One region of the Cytobacillus sp. FSL R7-0696 genome, then DNA from elsewhere that is predicted to be linked to it. Evidence: a T-box and tRNA genes for the amino acid it is inferred to sense, from the RefSeq annotation. Region 1 holds a T-box; the other holds one or more tRNA genes.
What was found. A T-box is a leader RNA that pairs with one kind of tRNA and senses whether it is charged. The one in region 1 lies ahead of pheS (phenylalanine--tRNA ligase subunit alpha), so its partner is inferred to be a tRNA-Phe.

Region 1 (11,854 bases):
TTTTTTACCTTCTTCCATTCGATCGCCTTCATATAAATCAAATACATGAACGTCTTTTAGTAATTTGCCGCCTGCTTCACGAATGACAGTGCTTAATGCTTGAGCCGTCGTTGTTTGATCGACCACTAAAGCAATATCTCTCGTAATAGATGGATAACGAGGAATAGCTTCATAGCGTAAAGGTTTAATTTCAGCATGTAATAATTTCTCTAATGACAATTCAAAAACATACGTTTCTTTTAAGTCTAATTCTTTTTCAACATTTGGATGAACTTGACCAATAAACCCTATACTCGTTTCATTTAGAAATACTTCTGCTGAGCGACCTGGATGTAGCCCATCTTTCTCAAATTTGGTAAACGTGATTTGTTCTAACAAGCCAAGTTTACTAAATAACCCTTCTAGAATTCCTTTCAGAACAAAGAAATCAACTGGCTTTTTCTCCCCTTGCCATTGATGTAACTCCCATAAACCTGTAATGGCCGCAGCTAAATGTTCTTTTTCCTCAGGCAACTCATTCTCAGCTGTACGTAAGAAAATAGAGCCTGTTTCGTAAATAGCAGTAGCGTCAATTTGTCTTGCACTATTATATTTAAGGACTTCTAGTAAATGCGGAGTTAAGCTTAGACGTAACACACTCCGCTCTTCACTCATCGGCATCGCAAGCTTGATTGGGTCTCTAGCTTCTAAGGAATAGTTTTGCGCTTTATCTTCACTCGTTAAAGAATAAGTGATGGCTTGATATAATCCCGCGCCTTCCAAATATTGACGAACGATACGTCGTTTCTTTTGATAAGGCGTTAAACTACCTGCTGAAGCCGTTCCACCAGGCAATGTTGAAGCAAGATTATCGTATCCGTATAGGCGACCCACTTCTTCTACAAGATCCTCTTCTATTGTAATATCCCCACGTCTTGTTGGCACTGTTACTGTCATTTCATTCTCTTCAACCACTGTCTTGAATTGCAGTCTTTCTAAAATATCTTTTGCTTCACTCACTAGTAACGATGTTCCAAGGACACGATTGATTTTATCAATGGTAATGGTGATAACCGTGGGTTCTACTTTTAACGTGTCAACCTCTACTGATCCCTCTAATACTTCTCCGCCTGCGTATTGCGTGAGTAACTGCGCTGCTCTTTCTGCTGCTGGACGAACACGCTGTGGATCAACACCTTTTTCATAACGCGCACTCGCTTCACTTCTTAATCCGTGATCTTTCGAGGACTTTCTAATCGCACCGCCAGTGAAGTAAGCTGATTCAAGTAGTACGGTCGTTGTTTCATTACCAACTTCTGAATTCGCTCCACCCATTACACCAGCTAAAGCAACTGGTGCTTCCCCATTTGTGATAACTAGGTGATCAGTTGTTAATTCTCTTTCAGCATCATCAAGCGTAGTGATTTTTTCACCTTGGTTGGCACGGCGAACAAGAATCTCTTTCGAACCTAGGCGATCATAATCAAACGCGTGTAAAGGCTGACCGTATTCAAGCAAAATATAGTTCGTAATATCAACAACATTATTATGTGGACGAATACCAGCTGCTGTTAAACGAGCTTGTAACCATAGTGGTGACGGAGCGATTTTTACATTTTTGATTACTTTAGCGACATATAATGGATTATCATCTGCTGCTTCTACATTTACAGTGATGTAATCAGCGGCCCTCTCAGAAACAGTCTCTACCTTTGGCTGCGGTAATTTCACATCTTTCCCTAAAATAGCAGCGACTTCATAGGCAACACCTAGCATACTTTGGCAATCTGCACGGTTCGGTGTTAACCCTAATTCTAATACTTGATCATCTCTGTGCAATTGCTCTAATGCATTGGTTCCAAGCTCTGTATCTGCTGGAAACACATAGATACCTTCACTATAATCTTTAGCGACTAACTTACTTTCAAAGCCTAGTTCTTGAAGAGAACAAATCATACCATTCGAAGCTTCGCCACGTAATTTTGCTTTTTTAATTTTAAAATTCCCCGGTAATACTGCACCTACAGTTGCAACTGCCACCTTTTGTCCTTTATCAACATTAGGAGCCCCACAAATGATTTGCACAAGTTCGCCATCGCCAAGGTCTACTTGACAAATATTTAATTTATCAGCACTTGGATGTTTCTCTTTTTCAGCTACATAGCCGACGACAACACCCTTAATTCCTTCATCAAGTGTCTCTACACCTTCAACTTCAATCCCGCTCTTTGTAATTTTCTCTGCTAATTCTTCTGGTGTAATCCCAGATAAGTCAACATATTCTTGTAACCATTTATATGAAACATACATATCGTTGTCCTCCCCCTTTATTCATGAATTGAGAATTGCTTTAAGAATCTACTATCATTTGTATAGAAATGACGAATATCATCGACACCGTATTTCAACATTGCAATACGCTCAGCGCCCATTCCAAAGGCAAAACCTGTATATTTTTTAGAATCAAAACCTGCCATTTCAAGTACATTTGGGTGTACCATTCCTGCACCTAAAATCTCAATCCAACCGGTTGTTTTACATACATTACAGCCTTTTCCAGAGCAAATCATACAAGAAATATCCATTTCTACAGATGGCTCAGTAAATGGGAAGAAACTTGGACGAAGGCGAATTTCTCTCTCTTCACCAAACATTTTTTTCGCAAATACTTCTAGCGTACCCTTTAAGTCTGTCATGCGAATATTTTCATCTATCACAAGTCCTTCAATTTGCATAAATTGATGAGAATGAGTCGCATCATCATTATCACGACGGAATACTTTTCCTGGACAAATGATTTTCACTGGACCTTTCCCCTCATGCTTTTCCATCGTTCTAGCTTGCACAGGCGAAGTATGTGTGCGTAATAATATATCTTCTGTAATATAGAATGAATCTTGCATATCACGTGCAGGGTGACCTTTTGGTAAGTTCAATGCTTCAAAATTATAATAATCCTTCTCCACTTCAGGTCCTTCCGCTACGGTATAGCCCATTCCAATGAATAAGTCCTCAATTTCTTCAACAACCCTTGTTAATGAATGATGATTACCGGTATGTATAGGACGACCTGGTAATGTCACATCAATCGTTTCTGCAGCAAGCTTAGCTTGAATTTGCGCTTCTTCTAACTGCACTTGTTTTGCCGTTATTCCTTGCGTAATTTGATCACGTACTTCATTTGCTAATGCACCCATTTTTGGACGTTCTTCTGCAGAAAGTTTCCCCATTCCTTTTAGTACTTCTGTGATTGGGCCTTTCTTACCTAAATAAGCAACGCGGATATCATTTAATTCTTTTAAATCTATTGCCGCAGAAACCTTCTCTAACGCTTCTGCTTGCAATTCTTTTAAACGCTCTTGCATCTTGAAACTCCTCCTTTTAATACTTTTTTGACAAAATAAAAAACCTTATCCCATGAAAGGGACGAGGTTTGGAATCGCGGTACCACCCTTTTTAATACAACAATAAAAAACATGTTATATTCGCTTCATTTCGATAACGGCAAAAAGCCGGTGCATCTTTACATCGAAAATATTCGATGGTCCCGATGTCTGCTCAAGAGCTGAAATTTCGAGTAAGTCGCTCATAAAAATGCTTTCAGTCTCAGGCATTTTCTCCCTATTATGAACAAAACATACTTTACTTTGTCTCTATCATAGCTTTTAATTATTTCATTTTGCTATTTATTATATTACATTATGAGTCGACATTCAAATTGTTCTCACGATTTTTTTACTCATTATTCGTTTCGCAAATAATATAGCAATATACCTGCTGCTACAGCTACATTTAAGGACTCACTCTTACCGTATAAAGGAATATACAGATTGGCTGTTGTTTGTGTAAGTAAATCTTTATTTACACCGTTCCCTTCATTACCAACGAGCAATGCAAATTCATCCAGTGGAGCAAAGCTTTGATATTCTTTGCCTCCTTCTAATGCTGTACCGTATACAGGAATATTATTTTCCTTTAACTCCTTCATCCATACATCCAACTTGCCATGGATAATTGGTAAATGGAAGTGACTACCTTGAGCGGAACGTAAAACCTTTGGATTATAAGGGTCCACTGTGCCCTGACCGATGATAACCGCATCCATGCCAGCCGCATCAGCTGTACGAATCATTGTTCCTAAGTTTCCGGGATCTTGCACTTCATCTAATAGTAATAATTTCTTCGTACCAAGCGAATCGAAAGATCTCTCTTCTTCTTGATAACATACGGCCACAATTCCTTGCGGTGTTTGTGTATCAGTTAAGTCTCCAATCACATGTGGCGGTAGGATATAAATCGAACAGTCTCCTACATTCCAACTTTTTGGTATATCCTTTTCCTCACTAATCATTAACTCTTTTACACGATTTTCTTTTAATGCTTCTTCAACAAGGTGAAATCCTTCAACAAGAAAAGTACCTGTTACATCTCTTTCTTTCCTTTTGAGAAGCTTTTTCCACTGCTTCACCTGTGGATTTTTTGCGGATTGTAAGTACTTCATTTTTTCGCTCCTTCAATAAAACACGTGCCATTAATATTTCATTATACCGAAAAACGCATACATAATAAATCTTAAATGAGAAACCCTATAATCGTAACGAATTCTAACGAAGGATGTGTTTACTTTTATGAACTTAAATTTACGTAATGCCATCTTACACAATGTTTCAGGTAATTCACAAGATGAATTAAAAGATACTATTGTTGATGCTATACAAACAGGCGAAGAGAAAATGCTCCCTGGTCTTGGCGTATTATTTGAAGTCATTTGGCAAAATTCATCTGAAACTGAAAAAAAAGAAATGCTAGAGACGTTAGAAAACGGCTTACAATAAGAAAAAAACAGCCTTTCATCAGGCTGTTTTTTTTTCTATTCAAAAGTTATTTTTGCAACTGTATCGTTATCTAGTCTTTTAATAACAGCTGTAATCAGTTTTACTGCGTTTTCAAAATCATCACGATGAAGAATACCCGCATGTGAATGAATATATCTTGTTGCAATTGTAATTGAAAGCGCTGGCACACCTTTATATGTTAAATGTATGGATCCTGCATCCGTTCCACCACCTGGTACAGAATCAAACTGATATGGAATATTGAGCTCATCTGCTGTATCTGTTACAAAATCTCTTAAGCCCTTATGTGACACCATAGAAGCGTCATAGAGAATAATTTGAGGACCATCACCTAATTTACTTAACGCATCCTTTTCTGTTACACCTGGTGTATCTCCTGGTATACCAACATCAACAGCGATACCGATATCAGGCTCAATCATTTGTGCAGCTGTTTTTGCCCCACGCAAGCCAACTTCTTCTTGTACCGTTCCAACCGCATATACTGTATTTGGATGGTTCTCATTTTTCAACCCTTCTAGCACTTTAATTGCAATCGCCAACCCGATTCTGTTGTCCCAAGCCTTCGCAAGTAACATTTTCTCATTGTTCATCACAGTGAATTCAAAATATGGAACAACCATATCTCCTGGTTTTACACCCCAACCTAACGCCTCTTCACGGCTAGAAGCACCGATATCAATGAACATATCCTTGATTTCAATTGTTTTCTTACGCGCTTCTGCTGGCAAAATATGTGGCGGCTTCGAACCAATTACCCCAGTCACATCTCCTTTAGATGTTACAATCGTCACACGTTGGGCTAACATCACTTGTGACCACCAGCCACCAACTGTTTGAAACCGCAAAAAACCTTTATTATCAATACTTGTCACCATAAAACCTACTTCATCTAAATGACCAGCAACCATAATCTTTGGCCCATCTGCTTGACCAATTTTTTTAGCGATTAAACTACCAAGTCCATCAGTGGTTAATTCATCTGCTAAGGGTTCTATGTATTTTTTCATCACTTCACGCACTTCTCGTTCGTTACCTGGAACCCCTCTTGCATCAGTTAGTTCTTTTAGCATCGTTAATGTTTCATCAAGCTTAGACATATTTCGACTCCCTTAATATTATTTAAGCCTATTATACATGGTTAGTCCTTCTTTTGTAAAAACTTAAACTACTTCTTACTGTACTTCATTTCTATAGAACTTATACATATGTGTTAACAAGCAGGATGACTTGAAGGTACCTTTGAGGTTTAGACGCTCACTTATTTTCCGGATGAACCAAACCCTCCGCTGTTTCTTTCTGATTGTGTTAAATCACTTACTTGCGCAAGTTCAACTTGAAAAACTGGTGCTATTACCATTTGGGCAATTCTCATCTGTTTTTCTACGCGGAATTCTTCTTTTCCATGATTAATCAAGATGACCTTCACTTCGCCTCTATATCCCTCATCAATCGTCCCTGGACTATTTAAAACCGTTACACTATGTTTAAGAGCTAAACCACTTCTTGGCCTTACTTGCGCTTCCGTTCCTTTTGGTAACTCCATCTGAATACCGGTGCTAATTAAAGCTGACTGTCCTGATGGTATGATTACATCTTCAACTGAAAATAAATCTAGCCCAGCGTCCCCCTCATTTGCACGGTAAGGCATTTTAGCATCATTGTGAATCAATTTAATGTTTAATATATTCGTCATTGTTTATCCCTCATCTTATTATAGAATGATGTTATTATCTTGTTGCATAAAATTACTTACTAATGGGTATATAAACCGTAAATGTCCCTCAGTTTTTTTCGATTGAAGAGCCAATTATTTTTTACATAACAAAAAAATTATAACAAATTTAAACAAAGTTGAAACCTTTTTCGTTTTTATTCGTAAACACTTAAAAAATGTACAAAGGGGTATTCTTTATGTTATTGATCATTCGCCTATTACTAATCATTTTGATTATTTTGCTCATATATAGCGCCATTAAGTATGTTACAAATCCGATGCGTAAATTAGAAAAAGCCCATAAACAAAAAAAATACTTTTTTTATGACGACGCAAATAACGCTCAGAAAAATTTCTTCATTACTTATAAAGGGGTTATGTTTGAAGGTGAAAAATATCTAGGTACAACAGATAACTCCTTTGATGTGGTTTCAATTTTTATTTGGCCTCATCAGCCATCAGAGTTACAAGGACTTGTTGGCGAGGACTTTATGTTTATCGAAAGCAAATTAAAAAGTCATTATACGAATGCAAAAATCGACTGGAAGAGCCCTGTGAAAGAGCTAATGGATAAAAAGCGTAACCAGTGAAAGATGAGCCCAAACTTTAAGCCCTAACAAAATTTTACAAATTTTGTTAGGGCTATATTTATATCTCTCAGTAGCATTTGCTAGATTTTTACTACAGTCGGTATATTCCTCTTTTCTGCAATCAAATAATTCCCCTCTCAAAGCCAATAAACAAAAAAAGCCAGGATACACGACCCTAACCTTTCATTTATGAAACTTTTTTCACCTTTGTTGTTTTAAAAAATTCTTGCCATTTTATCACAGTCACTTTCTCTCTAATTAGATAGAGAAGAATGGACAAAGACAGTAGAATCATAACAATCATTGTTGGTGTAAATCTACTGATAAATTCACCAAAAACAGTATAAAAGATTGCTAATGGTATATTTGTTAACAAAGCACCTTTGCAGAAATCACGAAATTTCGGGTTTTTTTCTAGCAAGCAAAAGTTAAGTAAATGAAAATGAATAAATGGAATCAAACGAAGAATGGAAATTTGACCAATGGTTAAATTACGATATTCTCCAAACCATTTCTTTTTTAAATGAGATAGTTTTTCATGAAAGGTAGGAAGCTGATAAATTAATATATAAAAAAATAAACAAGATAACATTAACCCTACTAGAGATAAAATACTACCAAATAAACTGCCAAACAATACACCACCAGCAATACAAACAAGTGGCACAGGGATAAAAAGGAACTGCCGCAAAATATGAAATAAAATAAATGCGAATGGAGCGAGAATACCTGCTGTCTCAATAATCCCCTTTGCAAGAGCAAGATGTTCATTCACCTGATAAACGCCCACCTTCCATGAACTATAAGATTCTTGGATGTTAGTACATCATATGGCAACGGCCCTAAAATTATGCCCACTCCATGATGAGATAAACGAGGAATATCAACTGTAACACGGATAAGATAGGAAGACCAAGTTTAAAAGAAAAATGCTTCGTCTTATGTCTATAACGCCTCATTCCCCAAGTCATTCCTATAGCTCCAAACAAAAGAGCCACCAGCCATAGATTTTGCTCACTAATGCGGTATTCTCCCCTTTGCGCTTTTCTTTTATCTATTTTCATCATAATTGCCGCAATGCCATTCAGTATAAAAAAGACGATTATGATAGCAAAAATCATTCCTTACACCCCTATTCTCATGTCGTTATCGAAATTATAGCTGATAAAGTAGATTAATCGTATTTATAAGTTCAAACTCGGTGCCAAAGGTCTTTTAGTTTCATACGCGTGAGATGCTCACTAACGTATATGCTTGAACTTTGCAGGTGTTTATTTTGTCTCCTTTAATTTCAATAGACTAAAAATATAACAAAAAAAGCCACCCCCGAAAGAGCGACTCTTAAACTTTCTTATTTAGAAAGGTTTTGTTTTGCAACAGTTGCTAATTCTGCAAATGCATTTGCATCAGAAACAGCTAATTCTGCAAGCATTTTGCGGTTTACTTCGATACCAGCTAGTTTTAAACCGTGCATTAAACGGCTATAAGAAAGACCGTTCATACGAGCAGCTGCGTTAATACGAGTAACCCATAACTTACGGAAGTCGCGTTTTTTCTGACGACGATCACGATAAGCATAGTTGTAAGATTTCATTACTTGTTGGTTAGCAACTTTATATAAAGTATGTTTAGAACCATAATAACCTTTAGCTAATTTTAATACCTTTTTACGACGTTTGCGAGTAACTGTACCGCCTTTTACACGTGGCATAATATTTCCCTCCTATTTTGCAAGTTTACTTAAGTCCTACTAACATATTGCGGATACGCTTGAAATCACCTGTAGATACAAGAGTACCTTTACGAAGCTTACGTTTTTGTTTTTGAGATTTATTCGCGAACATATGGCTTCTGTAAGCGTGAGAACGTTTTAATTTTCCAGATCCTGTTCTTTTAAAACGCTTAGCAGAACCACGGTGAGTTTTCATTTTTGGCATGTGGAATTCCTCCTCTTACTTTTCGTTTTTAGGTGCAAGTATCATAAACATGCTTCGGCCATCCATTTTTGGATGAGATTCAACTGTTGCGACTTCAGAGCAAGCCTCTGCAAATCGAACAAGAACACGCTGTCCAATTTCCTTATGCGTAATCGCACGACCTTTAAAACGAATGGAAGCTTTTACTTTATCGCCTTTTTCAAGGAATTTGATTGCGTTACGAAGCTTTGTATTAAAGTCATGTTCCTCTATCGTTGGACTAAGGCGAACTTCTTTAACACTGATAATTTTTTGATTTTTACGTGCTTCTTTGTCTTTCTTCTGTTGCTCGAACTTAAACTTACCGTAGTCCATGATACGGCCTACAGGAGGCTTTGCATTCGGTGCTACAAGAACAAGATCAAGATTTACACGTGCGGCTATTTCTAGCGCTTCATTTTTAGATTTGATTCCTAGTTGCTCGCCATTCTGGTCAATAAGACGAACTTCACGGGCACGGATACCCTCGTTTAACAACATATCTTTGCTAATAGTTAGACACCTCCATGGTTTTATATGAACACAATGTTTGGGTCACTTTTCTAAAAGAAGCTTCCAGCTGCACCGAGTGATACAATCGAGGCAAATAAAAAAGTGCGGGTGAAGACACCCACACATTACGTACAATGTTAAAATTCACGTAAACCTGCTAACTGCCTAAAAGCGTCAATCAGGTGAGAAGCGGGCGCTTCTTCTTTACTCAAACTGTATTCAAATTACCTTAGAAAATATATCACAAAGCATAATATTTGTCAAATGGTATTGTTTTTTCACAACATAGAAAATGATATCAAAAGTTACGGTGTTTGGCAACAACTTTTGAAATTTTTTTGTACCCACCTTTATCCAGCTTAACAACATGCATAAAATGATGTTTGAGTTAAGACATGGATAAAGATTCTTAGAACAACAATCAAATCCTTGGTCTGTAATATTTTTATCCTCTTTGAACTTCCTTCTCAATCAATTGTTTAAATTCATTAAAGGAGATAGTTTCTGATTTTTGTTCTCCATATTTACGTACATTAACCGCCTGTTCACTTACTTCATTATCGCCGACAACAAGCATATATGGGATTTTCTGCATTTGTGCTTCACGAATTTTATAACCCATTTTTTCATTACGATCATCGATTTCAACGCGAATTCCTGCAAGCTGTAAATCTTCTTTTACTTTTTTCGCATAATCAAAATGGATATCATTTGAAACTGGAATAACCTGAACTTGAACAGGAGCTAGCCATGTTGGGAATGCACCTTTGTATTCTTCGATAAGGAAAGCAACAAAACGTTCCATCGTTGAAACAACACCACGGTGAATAACAACAGGGCGATGCGGCTTGCCATCTTCCCCAACATAAGATAAGTCAAAACGTTCAGGAAGCAAGAAGTCTAACTGAACAGTTGATAACGTTTCTTCTTTACCTAGAGCTGTTTTTACTTGTACATCAAGCTTAGGACCGTAGAATGCGGCCTCCCCTTCTGCTTCATAGTAAGGCAAGCCAATCTCATCCATTGCTTCTTTTAACATCGATTGTGCCTTTTCCCACATTTGATTATCATCAAAATACTTTTCAGTATCCTCAGGATCGCGATAAGATAAGCGGAACGAATAATCATTAATGTCAAAGTCTTTGTATACTTCGAGAATTAAATTAACAACGCGTATAAATTCTTCTTTAATTTGATCTGGACGAACGAATAGATGGGCATCATTTAATGTCATACCACGCACACGTTGCAATCCTGATAATGCTCCAGACATCTCATAGCGATGCATTGTACCTAATTCAGCGATACGGATTGGTAATTCTCTATAACTATGGATTCCTTGTTTATAAATCATCATATGATGAGGACAGTTCATTGGGCGAAGAACAAGCTCCTCATTATCCATTTTCATTACAGGGAACATATCTTCTTGATAGTGATCCCAGTGTCCTGATGTTTTGTAAAGTTCCACATTTGCCATAATTGGTGTATATACATGGTCATAGCCTAAACGCACTTCTTTATCCACGATATAACGTTCAATATTACGGCGAATTGTTGCACCTTTTGGTAACCATAGCGGTAACCCTTGTCCTACCTTTTGGGAGTTCGTAAAGAGGCTTAATTCCTTACCAATTTTACGGTGATCACGCTCTTTTGCTTCTTCAAGCAAACGCAAGTGTTCTTTTAAGTCATCTTTTGTAAAGAATGCAGTACCATATATACGTTGTAGCATCTTATTGTCGCTATCTCCACGCCAATATGCGCCAGCAATACTTAAAAGCTTAAATTCTTTAATTTTCCCTGTAGAAGGAACATGAACCCCTCGACAAAGATCAAAGAATTCGCCTTGTTCATAAAGGGTAACTGTTTCACCTTCTGGAATGGCGCCAATCAGTTCAACCTTATATTCGTCGCCAATCTCTTCATAGATTTTTAAAGCTTCGTCTCTACTCACTTCTTTACGCACAATCTCAATATTTTCATTGATGATTTTCTTCATTTCTTTCTCGATTTTCGGTAGATCTTCAGGTGTTAATGACTCCTCCATATCGATATCGTAGTAGAAGCCACTCTCAATAACAGGACCTACACCTAATTTAACGTTTTTATATAAACGTTTAATCGCTTGCGCCATTAAATGAGCTGAACTGTGACGCATAATTTCAAGCGCCTCATCACTGCCTTGGGTAATGATCTCCACAGCCGCATCCTCTTCAATTGGACGACGAAGGTCGAATAATT
Region 2 (11,854 bases), 240 kb from region 1:
AATATCCCCCCAGTAAAAATCATACGGTTCTACATTTATGCAAAATGACAAATACTTTCTGGCGTGATTAACAATGCTTCACTTGTTTCTTTTCTTTCTTTAATTACTGTCCCATCTGGTATAACTATATTTGAAGGGACAATGACCTTTTCTAATATGACATTCTTACCAATCCTTGTATTTGGCATAACTACTGATTCTTTAATAACAGACCCTTTATCAATCGCTACACCTTGAAAGAGAACTGATTTGATTACCTCGCCTTCAATCGTACATCCTTCATTTACTAAAGATTGTTTGACCTTTGCTTGTGGAGAAATATATTGTGGAGGATGGTTAGGATTAACTGAGTAAATTCTCCAGTCTTGATCAAAAAGATTTAACTCACAATTTTCATCTAATAAATCCATATTAGCTTCCCATAGACTTTGAACTGTACCGACGTCTTTCCAATAACCATTAAAAGGATAGGCATAAAGTTTCTTATTTAACTTCAACATCTCAGGAATAATATCTTTTCCAAAATCATGGCTTGAGTCCTTATTTTGATTATCCTTTTGTAAAAACTCATTTAGTACTGACCATTTAAAGATATAAATGCCCATTGATGCTAAATTATTCTTTGCTTGCTCAGGTTTTTCTTCAAAATCTTCTATTCTCATATCTAAAGAAGTATTCATAATACCAAAACGATTTGTTTCATGCCACGGGACCTCTATAACAGAGATTGTCGCATCAGCTCCTTTACTAATATGGTAATCTAGCATTAAGTCATAGTTCATTTTGTAAATATGGTCACCTGATAAAATTAATACATATTCGGGGTTATGTTGCTCTAAATAATTGATATTTTGATAGATAGCACTTGCCGTACCTGTATACCATTTGACTTCAGAAGATTCACTGTAAGGGGGAAGTACTGTCACACCGCCATTTCTTCTATCCAAATCCCATGCGCTTCCTATGCCAATATATGAATTGAGTATTAGCGGTTGATATTGTGTTAGTACACCGACTGTATCGATACCTGAATTTGTACAATTACTAAGTGTAAAATCGATGATGCGGTATTTACCTCCAAAAGGGACAGCTGGTTTAGCAAGCTCCTTCGTCAAAGAATTAAGGCGGCTTCCTTTACCTCCAGCAAGCAGCATCGCTACACATTTCTTGTTAGCCATTTACAACATCACTCCTTTTTCTTTTTCTAACAGGACGTAAAACTGAAATACCGAATGGTGGTATCGTCATTTCGATGCTGTATGGTTTTCCATGGTAGGATTGTTTTTTTGTATTTAATACTCGTTTATTAATACAATGAGAGCCACCAAATTCATGATTATCACTATTAAACACTTCTCTATAACTCCCATTTTTAGGAACACCCATTCGAAAATTCATATATACTTGAGGGGAAAAGTTACATACAACAATTAATATTTCTTCTTCTTCTACTCCTTTACGAATAAATGAAAAAATGGATTGCTGATGGTTATTAGCATCAATCCACTCAAAACCTTCTGATCTGTGGTCCCATTCATATAATGATTTAGATCTCTTATATAACTTTATTAACTTCTTCACATAATGATTCGTTTTTGCATGCATTTCATACTGAAGTAAGTGCCAATCCAACTGTTCTTCATCTTTCCACTCGGCAAATTGTCCTAGCTCAAACCCCATAAATAACAGCTTTTTACCTGGATGTGTCATCATAAAACCTAAGAGCAAACGATATTGGGCAAATTTTTGCCAATAATCTCCTGGCATCTTGTCTAGCAGGGATTTCTTCCCATGGACAACCTCATCATGTGATAACGGTAAGAGAAAATTTTCGGAGTATGCATACATTAAAGAAAAAGTCATTTTATTATGGTGGTATTGTCGTTCACCTGGGGCTTTCTCCATATAAGATAATACATCATTCATCCACCCCATATTCCATTTATAACTGAAACCTAATCCGCCATAGTGAACAGGAGCCGTTACTTGGGGCCAATCAGTAGAATCCTCTGCCATCATCAAGATAGAGGGATCATAAGCAAACACAGCTTTATTTAATTTCTGTAAAAATTGAATACCAAATGGATTTTCCCTCTTCTCGTTATTAGGCCAAAAAATAATATTTGATACTGCATCAATTCTAAATCCATCGACATGGTATTTTTCCATCCAAAAAATAGCATTGGATATGAGGAAACTATGAACCTCTGTTTTACTTAAATTAAAATTAGCTGTACCCCAAACAAAATTTTCCCTATCAGCTTCTGTTTCGTATTCATAAACATATTCACCATCTAAACAATATAGCCCATGTTGATCTTTACAGAAATGTCCTGGTACCCAATCTAAAATAACACCAATATTATTTTGATGGCATTGATCGATAAAAAACATTAAATCTTTTGGTTCACCATATCTACTCGTAGCCGAATAATAGCCTGTTCCTTGATACCCCCATGAACGATCATAAGGGTGTTCAATTATAGGCATCAATTCAATATGTGTAAAACCATGCTCCTTTACGTAAGGAATGATTTCTTCTGCTAGTTCACTGTATGTCAATAAAAGGCCATTCCTCTTTTTCCATGTACCTAGATGCATCTCATATATCATCATAGGTTCTGAAAATGCTTTCCTTTGTTGTTTTTCCTTTTGCCAGCCTTGGTCCTTCCATTTGTAATCTTCTAAAGAATAGACAATCGAAGCAGTTCTGGGTCGTAATTCTGAACAAAAAGCAAAAGGATCAGCCTTTAAAAAAGTTTGTTCATCCTTGTTCTTAATTGCATATTTATAAATTTCTCCTGTTAAATCTCCATCTAGCTGAATTGTCCATATCCCCTCATTATTTACTTTTTCCAATGAAAAACCTTCGCCATTCCAATGATTAAAAGAGCCAACTAATGATATTGAGGAGGCATGTGGAGCATAGATAGTAAAGCAAGTAACCCAATTATCTCCTTCTTTATGACGGTGTGATCCAAACAGTTCGTATGCCTTAAATAAGCTTCCTTCATGAAACAAGTGCATTTCGAATTCAGTGGGGTATGCAGTTGTATTCATTCTAATTCATTCCACTCCTTGTATTACATTACTCTTTCTTAATTAATTCGTCTTAAGTATAAAAATCCCTTGTTAATTTTCAAATTATTTTGACATCTAATGACAGATAATATAACATCCAAAAGTGTTAGCCACATAAAAAAGAAGCTGTCAACTTATGTTGACAGCTTCTTTTTTATGACCCCTACGGGATTCGAACCCGTGTTACCGCCGTGAAAGGGCGGTGTCTTAACCGCTTGACCAAGGGGCCAACTGGCGGAGAAGGAGGGATTTGAACCCTCGCGCCGGTTGCCCGACCTACACCCTTAGCAGGGGCGCCTCTTCAGCCACTTGAGTACTTCTCCATATGGCTCCGCAGGTAGGATTCGAACCTACGACCGTTCGGTTAACAGCCGAATGCTCTACCACTGAGCTACTGCGGAATAATATAAATGGTGGGCCTAAATGGACTCGAACCATCGACCTCACGCTTATCAGGCGTGCGCTCTAACCAGCTGAGCTATAGGCCCCTATTTAAGCGGGTGAAGGGAATCGAACCCTCATCATCAGCTTGGAAGGCTGAGGTTTTACCACTAAACTACACCCGCAATGGGGCGGCTGATGGGAATCGAACCCACGAATGTCGGAACCACAATCCGATGCGTTAACCACTTCGCCACAACCGCCATAAAAAATGGCTCAGGACGGAATCGAACCGCCGACACAAGGATTTTCAGTCCTTTGCTCTACCGACTGAGCTACTGAGCCAAAATAATAAATATGTAAATGGCGGTCCGGACGGGACTCGAACCCGCGACCTCCTGCGTGACAGGCAGGCATTCTAACCAACTGAACTACCGGACCAGATTGCGGGGGCAGGATTTGAACCTGCGACCTTCGGGTTATGAGCCCGACGAGCTACCGGACTGCTCCACCCCGCGATAATAATATGAATGGCGGAGGAAGAGGGATTCGAACCCCCGCGGGCTTTAACACCCCTGTCGGTTTTCAAGACCGATCCCTTCAGCCAGACTTGGGTATTCCTCCGAATAATGGTGGACCTTGTAGGACTCGAACCTACGACCGGACGGTTATGAGCCGTCTGCTCTAACCAGCTGAGCTAAAGGTCCATCATTCTATCTATGGTAGCGGCGGAGGGGATCGAACCCCCGACCTCACGGGTATGAACCGTACGCTCTAGCCAGCTGAGCTACACCGCCATAGAATATATTGTATAAAATTAATTGGTGGAGCCTAGCGGGATCGAACCGCTGACCTCCTGCGTGCAAAGCAGGCGCTCTCCCAGCTGAGCTAAGGCCCCTAAAATAAATATGTATATCTAGTGGTCGGGAAGACAGGATTCGAACCTGCGACCCCTTGGTCCCAAACCAAGTGCTCTACCAAGCTGAGCTACTTCCCGAAACATAACGCGCCCGAGAGGAGTCGAACCCCTAACCTTTTGATCCGTAGTCAAACGCTCTATCCAATTGAGCTACGGGCGCTTAATTTTAAAAGAATGGTGCCGAGGACCGGAATCGAACCGGTACGGTAGTCACCTACCGCAGGATTTTAAGTCCTGTGCGTCTGCCAGTTCCGCCACCCCGGCACATATTGGAGCGGAAGACGGGATTCGAACCCGCGACCCTCACCTTGGCAAGGTGATGTTCTACCACTGAACTACTTCCGCAAATATTTAAAATGGTGCGGGTGAAGGGAGTCGAACCCCCACGCCTTGCGGCGCCAGATCCTAAGTCTGGTGCGTCTGCCAATTCCGCCACACCCGCATATTAAGATGATCAAATGGTGAGCCATGAAGGACTCGAACCTTCGACCCTCTGATTAAAAGTCAGATGCTCTACCAACTGAGCTAATGGCTCGTACAAAGCACGAGTGGTGCCGGCCAGAGGACTTGAACCCCCAACCTACTGATTACAAGTCAGTTGCTCTACCAATTGAGCTAGGCCGGCAAATACACACAAAAAATGGTGGAGGATGACGGGATCGAACCGCCGACCCTCTGCTTGTAAGGCAGATGCTCTCCCAGCTGAGCTAATCCTCCAATATGTATGCCCGGCAACGTCCTACTCTCACAAGGGGACAGCCCCTAACTACCATCGGCGCTGAGAAGCTTAACTTCCGTGTTCGGTATGGGAACGGGTGTGACCTTCTCGCTATCGCCACCGGACTTTTTAAAGACATTTATTATTATAACGTCTTTTATGAAAATTTCAAGAGAAATTTTAAATCATTCTCTGAAAACTAGGTAATGTTGAAGAAGATTATTTTGAGTAATCGCCTGAATGCGTGCTGACGTACTACATAAGTAGTGCTGTCTAGCTGCGGCGGCTTGGAGCCGCCCGCATTTCGTATTGTCTAGCTACAGCGCCTAGGTGCTCGAGGTCATAAGTCAAATCTGTCATGAGGTTAAAGAACAACCTCCTGTCAAATCTGCCTTATGCTTGTCGCACCTGTGCAAGGCGCTTTCGCTTTTCGTTTTTGGTTAAGTCCTCGATCGATTAGTATTAGTCAGCTGCATGTGTCGCCACACTTCCACCTCTAACCTATCAACCTGATCATCTTTCAGGGATCTTACTAGCTTGCGCTATGGGAAATCTCATCTCGAGGGGGGCTTCATGCTTAGATGCTTTCAGCACTTATCCCTTCCGCACATAGCTACCCAGCGATGCCTTTGGCAAGACAACTGGTACACCAGCGGTGCGTCCATCCCGGTCCTCTCGTACTAAGGACAGCTCCTCTCAAATTTCCTGCGCCCACGACGGATAGGGACCGAACTGTCTCACGACGTTCTGAACCCAGCTCGCGTACCGCTTTAATGGGCGAACAGCCCAACCCTTGGGACCGACTACAGCCCCAGGATGCGATGAGCCGACATCGAGGTGCCAAACCTCCCCGTCGATGTGGACTCTTGGGGGAGATAAGCCTGTTATCCCCGGGGTAGCTTTTATCCGTTGAGCGATGGCCCTTCCATGCGGAACCACCGGATCACTAAGCCCGACTTTCGTCCCTGCTCGACTTGTAGGTCTCGCAGTCAAGCTCCCTTGTGCCTTTACACTCTACGAATGATTTCCAACCATTCTGAGGGAACCTTTGGGCGCCTCCGTTACTCTTTAGGAGGCGACCGCCCCAGTCAAACTGCCCACCTGACACTGTCTCCCATCCCGATAAGGGATGTGGGTTAGAATTTCAATACAGCCAGGGTAGTATCCCACCGACGCCTCCACCGAAGCTAGCGCTCCGGCTTCTAAGGCTCCTACCTATCCTGTACAAGCTGTACCAAAATTCAATATCAGGCTACAGTAAAGCTCCACGGGGTCTTTCCGTCCTGTCGCGGGTAACCTGCATCTTCACAGGTACTATAATTTCACCGAGTCTCTCGTTGAGACAGTGCCCAGATCGTTACGCCTTTCGTGCGGGTCGGAACTTACCCGACAAGGAATTTCGCTACCTTAGGACCGTTATAGTTACGGCCGCCGTTTACTGGGGCTTCGATTCAAAGCTTCGCGTGAGCTAACCTCTCCTCTTAACCTTCCAGCACCGGGCAGGCGTCAGCCCCTATACTTCGCCTTGCGGCTTCGCAGAGACCTGTGTTTTTGCTAAACAGTCGCCTGGGCCTATTCACTGCGGCTCATCAAGGCTTTAACACCCTAATGAGCACCCCTTCTCCCGAAGTTACGGGGTCATTTTGCCGAGTTCCTTAACGAGAGTTCTCTCGCTCACCTTAGGATTCTCTCCTCGCCTACCTGTGTCGGTTTGCGGTACGGGCACCTTATTCCTCGCTAGAGGCTTTTCTTGGCAGTGTGGAATCAAGAACTTCGGTACTAAATTTCCCTCGCTATCACAGCTCAAGGTATATGACCATGGGATTTGCCTCATGGTCCCTCTAACTGCTTAGACGCACATCCAATCGTGCGCTTACCCTATCCTCCTGCGTCCCCCCATCACTCAAACAGAATACGGTGGTACAGGAATATCAACCTGTTGTCCATCGCCTACGCTTTTCAGCCTCGGCTTAGGTCCCGACTAACCCTGAGCGGACGAGCCTTCCTCAGGAAACCTTAGGCATTCGGTGGATGGGATTCTCACCCATCTTTCGCTACTCATACCGGCATTCTCACTTCTAAGCGCTCCACCAGTCCTTACGGTCTAGCTTCAACGCCCTTAGAACGCTCTCCTACCACTGAACATCAACGATGTTCAATCCACAGCTTCGGTGATACGTTTAGCCCCGGTACATTTTCGGCGCGGAGTCACTCGACCAGTGAGCTATTACGCACTCTTTAAATGGTGGCTGCTTCTAAGCCAACATCCTGGTTGTCTAAGCAACTCCACATCCTTTTCCACTTAACGTATACTTTGGGACCTTAGCTGGTGGTCTGGGCTGTTTCCCTCTTGACTACGGATCTTATCACTCGCAGTCTGACTCCCATGGATAAATCTTTGGCATTCGGAGTTTGTCTGAATTCGGTAACCCGATGAGGGCCCCTAGTCCAAACAGTGCTCTACCTCCAAGATTCTTACGCATGAGGCTAGCCCTAAAGCTATTTCGGAGAGAACCAGCTATCTCCAAGTTCGATTGGAATTTCTCCGCTACCCACACCTCATCCCCGCACTTTTCAACGTACGTGGGTTCGGGCCTCCATCCAGTGTTACCTGGACTTCACCCTGGACATGGGTAGATCACCTGGTTTCGGGTCTACGACCACATACTCATTCGCCCTATTCAGACTCGCTTTCGCTACGGCTCCGTCTGTCCAACTTAACCTCGCATGTAATCGTAACTCGCCGGTTCATTCTACAAAAGGCACGCTATCACCCATTAACGGGCTCTAACTACTTGTAGGCACACGGTTTCAGGATCTCTTTCACTCCCCTTCCGGGGTGCTTTTCACCTTTCCCTCACGGTACTGGTTCACTATCGGTCACTAGGGAGTATTTAGCCTTGGGAGATGGTCCTCCCTGCTTCCGACGGGATTTCTCGTGTCCCGCCGTACTCAGGATCCACTCTGGAGGGAACGAAGTTTCAACTACAGGGCTTTTACCTCCTATGGCGGGCCTTTCCAGACCTCTTCGTCTATCTCGTTCCTTTGTAACTCCGTATAGAATGTCCTACAACCCCAAGAGGCAAGCCTCTTGGTTTGGGCTAATCCCGTTTCGCTCGCCGCTACTCAGGGAATCGCGTTTGCTTTCTCTTCCTCCGGGTACTTAGATGTTTCAGTTCCCCGGGTCTGCCTTCCATACCCTATGTATTCAGGTATGGATCCTATCCCATAACGGATAGGGGGTTTCCCCATTCGGAAATCTCCGGATCAAAGCTTACTTACAGCTCCCCGAAGCATATCGGTGTTAGTCCCGTCCTTCATCGGCTCCTAGTGCCAAGGCATTCACCGTGCGCCCTTATTAACTTAACCATTGTTCGGCTTGCGATAAGCTACGCATTTCGGCGTCAGCTCACTCGTCAACATCCTCATGTGCACAAGACGCACACTCCGGTGTTTCCTCGCTCGCTTCCTTGAACTGCTTGCTTCTCACAACCCTCACGGTTGTGTGTTTTAAAAAAAGTTTAGTATCTTTACTCTATTACTATTAAATAGAGAGAAAATAACTAAGGTGGCGATTACTCGGTAATCTTCTTCATTACATTATCTAGTTTTCAAAGAACGATTGATGAATAGTAAGCTTTGGTATTCTCGTCAGCTTACGCTTCCTTGAATCCTTCGCTATTTTCACCTTATTTTGAGAGATTATACTCTCAAAACTGAACGAACAGTCTAACATCAAGTAAATTCCGTATATTCCTTAGAAAGGAGGTGATCCAGCCGCACCTTCCGATACGGCTACCTTGTTACGACTTCACCCCAATCATCTGTCCCACCTTAGGCGGCTGGCTCCAAAAGGTTACCCCACCGACTTCGGGTGTTACAAACTCTCGTGGTGTGACGGGCGGTGTGTACAAGGCCCGGGAACGTATTCACCGCGGCATGCTGATCCGCGATTACTAGCGATTCCGGCTTCATGTAGGCGAGTTGCAGCCTACAATCCGAACTGAGAATGGTTTTATGGGATTGGCTAAACCTCGCGGTCTTGCAGCCCTTTGTACCATCCATTGTAGCACGTGTGTAGCCCAGGTCATAAGGGGCATGATGATTTGACGTCATCCCCACCTTCCTCCGGTTTGTCACCGGCAGTCACCTTAGAGTGCCCAACTGAATGCTGGCAACTAAGATCAAGGGTTGCGCTCGTTGCGGGACTTAACCCAACATCTCACGACACGAGCTGACGACAACCATGCACCACCTGTCACTCTGTCCCCCGAAGGGGAAAGTCCTATCTCTAGGATTGTCAGAGGATGTCAAGACCTGGTAAGGTTCTTCGCGTTGCTTCGAATTAAACCACATGCTCCACCGCTTGTGCGGGCCCCCGTCAATTCCTTTGAGTTTCAACCTTGCGGTCGTACTCCCCAGGCGGAGTGCTTAATGCGTTTGCTGCAGCACTAAAGGGCGGAAACCCTCTAACACTTAGCACTCATCGTTTACGGCGTGGACTACCAGGGTATCTAATCCTGTTTGCTCCCCACGCTTTCGCGCCTCAGCGTCAGTTACAGACCAGAAAGTCGCCTTCGCCACTGGTGTTCCTCCAAATCTCTACGCATTTCACCGCTACACTTGGAATTCCACTTTCCTCTTCTGCACTCAAGTTCCCCAGTTTCCAATGACCCTCCACGGTTGAGCCGTGGGCTTTCACATCAGACTTAAGGAACCGCCTGCGCGCGCTTTACGCCCAATAATTCCGGACAACGCTTGCCACCTACGTATTACCGCGGCTGCTGGCACGTAGTTAGCCGTGGCTTTCTGGTTAGGTACCGTCAAGGTACCGGCAGTTACTCCGGTACTTGTTCTTCCCTAACAACAGAGTTTTACGATCCGAAAACCTTCATCACTCACGCGGCGTTGCTCCGTCAGACTTTCGTCCATTGCGGAAGATTCCCTACTGCTGCCTCCCGTAGGAGTCTGGGCCGTGTCTCAGTCCCAGTGTGGCCGATCACCCTCTCAGGTCGGCTACGCATCGTCGCCTTGGTGAGCCGTTACCTCACCAACTAGCTAATGCGCCGCGGGCCCATCTGTAAGTGATAGCAGAACCATCTTTCAATCTAATTATATGTATAAATAGATATTATCCGGTATTAGCCCCGGTTTCCCGGAGTTATCCCAGTCTTACAGGCAGGTTGCCCACGTGTTACTCACCCGTCCGCCGCTAATCTTTGGGAGCAAGCTCCCTCAGATTCGCTCGACTTGCATGTATTAGGCACGCCGCCAGCGTTCGTCCTGAGCCAGGATCAAACTCTCCAATAAAGTGTTTGATTAGCTCGTTTGCACCTATGGTGCTTTGTTGCTGATAAATCAGCTTTTTTAGAATTACGCTTGACGTTTTACGTTCGTTCAGTTTTCAAAGAACAATCTCGTTCGCTTCAAAAGCGACTTTATTATCATAACATCCCGTCTACATCACGTCAACCATTTTTTTAAATAATTCAAGTGATTAAATTAGTAAATTTTTCTTTTATCGGGAACAAAAATAACTATATCATGATTAAAAAGTGTTTGCAATATAATTTTTAAAGTTTTATTCAAGTTTTTCATATTTTTATTAAGTATGGTAGCTATCATATAGTTAAGCGTTTCCATTTATTGATAATCACAAGAAACTATTGATTATCTTTGCTTTACTTATATAGATACTCTTCGATTATTCTTCCCTTCTTCTAAGCGCCGTCTTAACTCAATAAGTAATCCCTCTTTCTCTTCATACTTATCATAGATAGTTGTCATAAAGTTGAAAATGGGTCATATAATCTACTAATCTCATTCTATTATATATGAAAGGTGTGAATAGAGCTGGAAGATGTAGCACTATACGTATCAGTAATTATGGCCCTTTTTTTATTTTCATTCGCTTATGTGGAAGGTATTCGCATCGCTAATTCACCAGGTAAAGTATATGGAGGAACTTTCATCTTCACCGTAACAGCAGCATTTATTTTTAGTAGATTATCCTATTTATTTATATAATAAAGGTGAGCTCATTCTTGGCTCACCTTTTGCTTCATTTCTTAATACTTGAACTTCAATATGCCTATAGTCGTTTCTTTCTTGTCCTTCTTTCATCTATTAAAAAGAAAGATAGCCCTACTATAACAAATAGCCCACCCAAAATTTGTGTCCAAGCTATTCTTTCTTGTAGTACAAAATAAGCTAAAATGGCTGCACCCACAGGTTCAAACAAAGTCGCCATCGAAATAACAGAAGTACTTAAATACTTTACAGACCAATTAAATAATGTATGGCCTAATAATGTTGGAAAAAGTGCTAAGAGAATTAAAAAAATCCAGTCATTTACTTGATAAGGATACAAAGGTTGTTTGTTAAGCATGACATAGATAAAAAGTGTCAATGTACTAATACTGTATACAATAAATGTATAAGTAATGAGCGATACTCTTTGACGGACGGTCTGCCCAAACAGTAAATAACCTGTTACTAGCCCACAGGCGATAAGTGCTAACAAATCTCCATAGAGCGCCCTTTCACTTAGTAGAAAATCACCCCAGCTAATAATGATACAACCGCCTATCGCAGTTATAGTTGACAAAATGGATTTCCAAGAAGTTTTTTCTTTAAAGAAGAGATAAGTACCTATAAATGCAAAAATCGGTTGTAAGGCAACTAACACAGTCGAGCTAGCAACCGATGTGTATTGAAGAGACTCAAACCATAAAATAAAATGGAAAGCTAAAAAA

Region 2: it has a tRNA-Phe gene. The T-box ahead of pheS (phenylalanine--tRNA ligase subunit alpha) is inferred to sense a tRNA for this amino acid. The anticodon was not compared.

What each region holds. Positions count from the first base shown of each region.
Region 1 is NZ_JBBOWA010000001.1:3,003,010-3,014,863, reverse strand. It holds gene pheT (phenylalanine--tRNA ligase subunit beta) at 1-2,289, opposite strand, end outside; gene pheS (phenylalanine--tRNA ligase subunit alpha) at 2,307-3,344, opposite strand; T-box leader at 3,399-3,648, opposite strand; gene MKX29_RS15635 (TrmH family RNA methyltransferase) at 3,722-4,480, opposite strand; gene sspI (small acid-soluble spore protein SspI) at 4,608-4,814, shown strand; gene MKX29_RS15625 (M42 family metallopeptidase) at 4,850-5,935, opposite strand; gene dut (dUTP diphosphatase) at 6,097-6,531, opposite strand; gene MKX29_RS15615 (sigma-w pathway protein ysdB) at 6,750-7,142, shown strand; gene MKX29_RS15610 (TVP38/TMEM64 family protein) at 7,330-7,917, opposite strand; gene MKX29_RS15605 (DUF1294 domain-containing protein) at 7,991-8,263, opposite strand; gene rplT (50S ribosomal protein L20) at 8,494-8,853, opposite strand; gene rpmI (50S ribosomal protein L35) at 8,879-9,079, opposite strand; gene infC (translation initiation factor IF-3) at 9,095-9,598, opposite strand; ribosomal protein L20 leader region at 9,701-9,821, opposite strand; gene thrS (threonine--tRNA ligase) at 10,056-11,854, opposite strand, start outside.
Region 2 is NZ_JBBOWA010000001.1:2,764,171-2,776,024, reverse strand. It holds gene MKX29_RS14530 (glucose-1-phosphate adenylyltransferase) at 36-1,178, opposite strand; gene glgB (1,4-alpha-glucan branching enzyme) at 1,171-3,060, opposite strand; tRNA gene MKX29_RS14520 (tRNA-Glu) at 3,239-3,310, opposite strand; tRNA gene MKX29_RS14515 (tRNA-Ser) at 3,314-3,404, opposite strand; tRNA gene MKX29_RS14510 (tRNA-Asn) at 3,408-3,482, opposite strand; tRNA gene MKX29_RS14505 (tRNA-Ile) at 3,493-3,569, opposite strand; tRNA gene MKX29_RS14500 (tRNA-Gly) at 3,577-3,647, opposite strand; tRNA gene MKX29_RS14495 (tRNA-His) at 3,650-3,725, opposite strand; tRNA gene MKX29_RS14490 (tRNA-Phe) at 3,735-3,807, opposite strand; tRNA gene MKX29_RS14485 (tRNA-Asp) at 3,827-3,903, opposite strand; tRNA gene MKX29_RS14480 (tRNA-Met) at 3,907-3,980, opposite strand; tRNA gene MKX29_RS14475 (tRNA-Ser) at 3,994-4,086, opposite strand; tRNA gene MKX29_RS14470 (tRNA-Ile) at 4,093-4,169, opposite strand; tRNA gene MKX29_RS14465 (tRNA-Met) at 4,183-4,259, opposite strand; tRNA gene MKX29_RS14460 (tRNA-Ala) at 4,285-4,360, opposite strand; tRNA gene MKX29_RS14455 (tRNA-Pro) at 4,383-4,459, opposite strand; tRNA gene MKX29_RS14450 (tRNA-Arg) at 4,468-4,541, opposite strand; tRNA gene MKX29_RS14445 (tRNA-Leu) at 4,557-4,645, opposite strand; tRNA gene MKX29_RS14440 (tRNA-Gly) at 4,652-4,726, opposite strand; tRNA gene MKX29_RS14435 (tRNA-Leu) at 4,739-4,823, opposite strand; tRNA gene MKX29_RS14430 (tRNA-Lys) at 4,841-4,916, opposite strand; tRNA gene MKX29_RS14425 (tRNA-Thr) at 4,931-5,006, opposite strand; tRNA gene MKX29_RS14420 (tRNA-Val) at 5,023-5,098, opposite strand; rRNA gene rrf (5S ribosomal RNA) at 5,108-5,224, opposite strand; rRNA gene MKX29_RS14410 (23S ribosomal RNA) at 5,536-8,468, opposite strand; rRNA gene MKX29_RS14405 (16S ribosomal RNA) at 8,861-10,409, opposite strand; gene MKX29_RS14400 (DMT family transporter) at 11,191-11,854, opposite strand, start outside.